Regions from separate parts of the Marinitoga sp. 38H-ov genome, predicted to be linked through region 2. Evidence: riboswitches for the same ligand, from Rfam matches in the RefSeq annotation. Region 2 holds a riboswitch; the other holds the start of a gene.
The links. A riboswitch is a leader RNA that binds a small molecule or an ion and turns the genes downstream of it on or off. The one in region 2 is predicted to bind lysine.

Region 1: linked by a shared signal. The riboswitch ahead of AS160_RS10650 (Na+/H+ antiporter NhaC family protein) and the one ahead of AS160_RS00580 (aspartate-semialdehyde dehydrogenase) in region 2 are both predicted to bind lysine.

What each region holds. Positions count from the first base shown of each region.
Region 1 is NZ_LNGH01000054.1:30,130-33,560, reverse strand. Features, by position in the region: gene AS160_RS10655 (hypothetical protein) at 1-174, shown strand, start outside; gene AS160_RS10650 (Na+/H+ antiporter NhaC family protein) at 212-1,894, opposite strand; lysine riboswitch at 1,980-2,149, opposite strand; gene AS160_RS10645 (metalloregulator ArsR/SmtB family transcription factor) at 2,512-2,844, shown strand; gene AS160_RS10640 (permease) at 2,857-3,431, shown strand, end outside.
Region 2 is NZ_LNGH01000002.1:90,165-93,595, forward strand. Features, by position in the region: gene AS160_RS00575 (diaminopimelate decarboxylase) at 1-812, opposite strand, end outside; gene AS160_RS00580 (aspartate-semialdehyde dehydrogenase) at 817-1,782, opposite strand; lysine riboswitch at 1,853-2,027, opposite strand; tRNA gene AS160_RS00585 (tRNA-Ser) at 2,171-2,261, opposite strand; gene AS160_RS00590 (thymidine kinase) at 2,361-2,924, opposite strand; gene AS160_RS00595 (ComEC/Rec2 family competence protein) at 2,924-3,431, opposite strand, start outside.

The sequences.
Region 1 (3,431 bases), on a different contig from region 2:
GAAGCTATGAGTATAGATGATGAAGAGGATACAGTACCTTCAATATTTACTGAATGTAAAGAAGGAGAAATATACTTAACTTTGTTTGATTGGGAGTATAATAGAGTAGATGAAGAAGAATATAATAGCTCAGATGAAGATATTCAAAGTTTTAGATTAAGTATATTTAATTAAAAAGGAATGGCTAGGCCATTCCTTTTTTAATTGGTTTTTAAATGGCTTTTAAATCTTTTGGATCAGTTGATTTACCAAAGAATCTTAAAATAGCCCATACTGAAGCAAATCCTAATATTAATGTAATCCAAATAGGTAATCCAATACCTACTAAAATATATCCAACTGCTGCAACTGAAGCAACTGTTACGGCATATGGTAATTGAGTTTTAACGTGATCAATATGATCAGATGATGATGCCATTGAAGACATAATTGTTGTATCTGAAATAGGAGAACAATGATCTCCGAATGTTGATCCTGTTAATACAGCACCTAATGTAGCAAATACTAATGTTGATGGGGCGTTTCCAGTATAAGCTGCTGCTAAAGGAATAGCTAAAGGTAACATAATAGCCATTGTACCCCAAGATGTACCAGTAGCAAATGCAACTATAGATGACATAATAAATACTAATACAGGAACTGCCCAACCAGGTAAAGATGAAGATACGACTTGTACTAAATATTCAGCTGTTCCTAAATCAGAGGCAATAGAACCAATTGACCATGCTAAAATTAATATAATTGTGGTAATAACTAATGATTTTGCACCTTCTACCCATGCTTCTAAAGCTTTTCTTAATGTCATAATACCTTGAGAAACAGCCATTATAACAGCAACTATACTTGCTAAAGCAGATGCCCAAATTAAAGCAGCTGAAGCATCGGCGTTACCAAATGCATTTCTAATTCCTTCTAAATTAAATGGCTCTTCTAATCCACCACCAGAATACCATAATCCAACAAATGCAAAAATAATTAATGTTAAAATAGGTACTAAAGCGTTTGATACTCTTAAAGGAATATCACTATTATCTAATTCTTTTTCAAAATCTGTAGATAACATAGGTTCAGCGCCATCAGCTAAAACCTTTCCAGTTAATCTAGCTCTTTTTTCTGCTTCATACATAGGACCAAAATCTCTCATTAAGAAACCAACCATAAATACCATAAATAATGCAAATAATCCATACATTCTATATGGGATTGATTGGAAGAATACACCGTATGGGTTTACATCTGTTCCCAATGCGTTGAATGCATCACCAATTAATCCTAATTCATAACCAATCCATGTAGATATTGCTGCCATTGTAGCAACAGGAGCAGCTGTTGAGTCAACAATATATGATAATTTTTCCCTAGAAACATTTAATTTGTCTGTTAAAGGTCTCATAGTAGGACCAACGATAAGAGTATTGGCATAGTCATCGAAGAATACAACAACACCCATTAAAGCTGTAGCTAATTGAGCACTTCTAGCAGTTTTAGCTTTTTTAGCAAGTGCATTAGCGATAGCTCTTGTACCTCCCATTTTTGCAATAACTCCAACCATACCACCAATTGTTAATGTAAAAATAATGATACCAGCATGCCATCCATCAGCAAGAGCGTTTACTGGATATTCAAAAGTTTTTGTATAACTTTCAATAAGTTTCATGAAAAATCCAGAACTGGATGTGGCAAATACATTAATTACTGCTCCAGAAAAAATACCTAATAACAATGAAAGAATAACTTCTTTAGTAACAAAAGCTAAAACAATAGCTAGTAGTGGAGGAATAATTGACCAAAAACCATAATTTATTGTTTCAGTATCCCCCCCGTTTGCAAATGCTAAAGCAGACATTAGTAAAAATGTCGCCAGGATAAAAATTACCCAAATACGTTTTTTCATAGAACCCCTCCTTAAATAAGTTATATAATGAAAATTATAATAAAAAAAGCCTTCATTAGAAGGCCGTTTGAAATAAAGTAATTTTATTCCAAACGGCTCTCCGCATTAAGCGACAGTTATATAAGTATTCCTTATATAACCAGGCGTATAAGGTGGGTAAGCCTTATACCCTTCGGCAACTTCGCCTTTCATCTATCCCAAACCTACCCAAGCGATGGATAGATTACTCATCTTAGTTGCGCCTCCGTTTGTTATTAAAGATTATTAAATTTTGGGTAGAGTTTATCAGAAAAATATTTCTATTATATTTCTGTAATATAAAAATATATATGGTAAAAAATAAAATGAGTTTATATAAAAGCAAAATACTTAACCTCCCAGAAAAGATATTAACTTAAAATACAAAATTTAAATTATTATATCATAAAACCGCAAAATATGTCAAAAAAGATTAATATATCAAATGTTTGATAATTGTTATTAATGGATGTTAATCACTTTCTTTCTATATATTCTAAGAAATAATTAATAAATTTGTATTTTTAGAATAACAATTATTTAATATAAATATATTATTATATATCCGGATATGCGAATATATGAAAGGAGGGATTATTTTGATAGATGAATTAATGAAGATATTATCAGATAAAACAAGATTAAGAATAATTAATATTTTAAGTTTAAAACCAAGATGTGTATGTGAATTGACAGAAATTTTGGATTTACCACAATCAACAATATCCAGACATTTATCAAAAATGAAATTGTTTAAATTAGTTTTAACAGAAAAAGATGGTGTTTTTATAAAATACAAATTAAATAATGAATTTTTGGAAAAATATTCATTTTTAAATTATCTTTTAGATGATTTAAAAAATGAATTCAAAGAGGATTTAATTAAATCAGAAAAAGTAATTATAAAAGATGGAGTTTGTGTTATAAAATAATGGAGGTGTTTTATGAAAAAAGAGTTAAGATTATTCTTTTTAATTCTTTTAGCATTTTTAGCTTTCTATTTTATCCCTTTTACAAGTGAAGAGGTTCACAAAGCGATTATTGGCGGTTTTGAAATGCTTCATGATTATGCAAGGCAACATGTTTTATTATGTCTTGTTCCAGCATTTTTTATAGCAGGAACAATATCTGTTTTTGTAAGTAAAAATGCAATATTAAAATTATTAGGTCCTAAAGCTAAAAAAATAATAGCATATCCAGTGGCGGCAGTTTCTGGAGGAATATTAGCAGTTTGTTCCTGTACTATTTTGCCTTTATTTGGAGGAATATATAAACGTGGTGCAGGAATTGGACCAGCTATGGCATTTTTATTTACGGGTCCTGCAATTAATGTAGCAGCTATATTTTTGACAGGAAATGTATTAGGTTGGGAATTATCATTTGTTAGATTATTTGCTACTATAGTTTCTGCTGTATTTATTGGATTAATAATGCAAACTATATTTAAAGAAACAGGTGAAGGTGGATTTGTATTTGGTCAAGATAGTGAAATACCATGGCAAAAAACATTATTATTTTT
Region 2 (3,431 bases):
TGTGATCCTGTAATATATCTTCCATTTTCTGTAAAAATTTTCGGTTTAAATTCTATAAAATATTTTTCATATAATTCTCTTATTTCATTTCCCAATTTATCTATATCTAATTCTTTATCTTCCGGTTTATATGGAATACCAAAACCTCCTCCTATATCAATAAATTCAAATTCTATGTTCAATATATCTGATATTCTTTTTACAGTTCTAAAAATAATTTCTGTATTTTTTTCTATCAAATCTTCTTCTAATGTATTCGATACAAGCATTGAATGAAATCCAAACCTTTTTACACCTAACTCTTTCATTTTTTTATAGCCTTCAATTATGTTATCAAATGGCATTCCAAATTTAGAATTTAATGGATCTCCTATTATATCAGTACCATATGATTCTTTAGGAATATATCTAATAGACGCGATTTTTGGAATACCAATTTTTTTGACAAATTTATTTATATGTCCAATATCATCAAAATTTATTATCGCACCTAAATCATATGCTTTTTTATACTCTTTTAAAGGTGTATTATTTGAAGTAAATAAAATATTTTCTCCAATAATATTTACCATTTCAGATAAATATAATTCAACTAATGAACTACAATCCATTCCACAATTATTTTTTCCTAAAATTTTTAAAATATATGGAGTAGGCGTTGCTTTCACAGCAAAATACTCTTTAAAATCACACCAAAAAAATGCACTTTGTAATTTTTTTAATGATTTTAATATTCCTTTTTCATCATATATATAAAATGGTGTATTATCTAATAATCTAATAATCTCTTTTTCAAAAGGAAATTTTTTCATCTTATCACCTTAATTCATAATGTTTTAGCAATATTCTTACAGCATTAGTTGCAGCTCCTACCCTAACATTATCAGCCACAACCCATATCAAAAAAGTCTTTTCATCCATTTGCCTAAGTCTTGAAACATATGTTATATCTGTATCAGCAACATTAAGAGGTGTTATCAAATTATCTGTATATACAACATTCTCTACAGATGATAATAATTCTCTTATTTTTTTAATATCTGCTTCTTTTTTTGTTCTAAAAATTATACTTTCTGAATGACCATATAACACAGGTACCCTTACAGCTGTTGGATAAACTTTTATTTTATAATCATTAAATATCTTCCTAGTTTCATTTACCATTTTCATTTCTTCTTCTGTAAACCCATTTTTTAAAACTTGGCCAATTACAGGTATAACATTATTATTAATTATTTCTGGAAAATGATATATATTATTTATTCCATTTTGTTGATCTAATAACTCTTTTATTCCTTTGTTACCAGCTCCAGATACAGCTTGATAAGTACTTACAAATATTTCTGATATTCCTAATTTTTTTTCAATATCTCTTAAAGCCAATACCATTTGAATGGTTGAACAATTAGGATTAGCAATAATTCCTTTATATCCTTTTAAAATTTTTCCATTAATTTCTGGAACTACTAAAGGAATATTTTTTTCCATTCTAAATGCCGATGAATTATCAATTACAACATTTCCACTTTCATTTGCTATTTGAGCATATTTCTTTGATATTTCACTTCCAGCAGAAAACAATATATAATCATATTTTTCTTCCATTTTTTCTTCAGTTAATTCTTCAACAAAATAATATTTATCTTTAAATTTCATTTTTTTTCCTTCAGATTTTTTGCTTGCAAAAAGTTTTAATTCATTTATTTCTAGATTTTTTTCTTCTAAAACTCTTATCATTGTTCTTCCTACTTCTCCAGTAGCTCCTACAATACCTATTTTCATTTTATCCCTCCTAAAAAAATAAAATTGGCTTTCACTAGAAAGCCAATTGAAATAATATACATAAGACATTATTCCAAACGGCTCTCCGCATGTTTTCATGCGACAGTCGCATAGGTATTCCCTATACAACCAGGTATGTAAGATGGGTAAATCTTACATCCTTCGGCAACCTCGCCTTTCACCTACCCCAAGCCTACCCTAGCGATAGGTAGATTACTCATCTCGGTTGCGCCTCCGTTTGTTCAATAATTATTAACTTTTGATGTAGTTTATCAAACAAATATTAATTAAAATTTACAAATACATTACAAAGTTATTAGTTATATTTTTTAATTTATCACTTTATATTTGTATAATAATAAAAAAAGAGCAGGATATCCTGCTCTTATGGCGGAGAGGGTGGGATTTGAACCCACGGACGGGTTTTGCCCGTCACACGCTCTCCAGGCGTGCGCCTTAGACCGCTCGGCCACCTCTCCATATTTCCAATTTATTTTATCATAACTTTTGTATTTAGTCAAGTGAAAAATATAAAAATTTTTATATAATATTTTATGTATAATATTTTATTATATTTATTATGATTTTTTCTTTTCATTATTTAATTCTTCATAACAATCTCTACATACTGCTATATATTTATCAAATCCACCAACATCAATTTCCGAACCATTTCCTACAATTTTATAAGAAATTGTACCGCTATATTCACCACATTCATGGCAAACAGCCTTCTTTTTAATAATTTCATCAGCATATGCAGATAATAATATTGTAGTTTCAAAAGGATTATTTTTATATGTTAAATCAAGTCCTGAACAATACACATTTATTCCTTTTTTAATTAAGTCCAAAATTACATTTTTTAATTCTTTGTCAAAAAATTGCACTTCATCTACAAAAACTGCTTTTTCATCATAATCTAAAAAATTATACATTTCTTTAGATTCATTAATAGGAATTGCTTCAATTTTTGTTCCTGTATGCGAAACTATATAATTAGATGCATATCTATCATCAATTATTGGTTTGAATACTTTTATCTTTTTCCTACCTAATGTGTAAATTTCTACAAAAGAAATTAATTCAGATGTTTTACCTGAGTACATTGGTCCAACAATTAAAATGAATTTTCCTGACATTAATATTCCTCCTTATATTTCAATTTAAATATTATATGAAATAAAAATAATACAATAACTGATATTACATAAAATACAAAAACTAAATCCCCATCTAAATTTATATACATTATATAATGATTTATATATTTTAAAATATACTTTATAATCTCTATATAATTATTTACAATTATATTTATAATTTCAGGCAAAGGTATAATTGTATAAATGAATGAAAAAAATATTAATGAGTAAATAATTGGAACAAATGCAATACTTAGGAAAACCCCTAAGACAGAAAATCCATTGAAAAATATTATACTCCATGGAAGAATGGCTAAAAAAGCAGAAATAGCTATTAAAAAAGAATTTTTTGTTTTTTCGATTAAAATCAATATTGAAAGTGCAGCAGAATAACTCATTAAAAATCCTACTGAAAAAACAACAATTGGATTATACAATAAATTTATTACACCTACAAGTCCTAATATATTTTTCGAGTCTATATTTAATCCAAAAATTTTATTA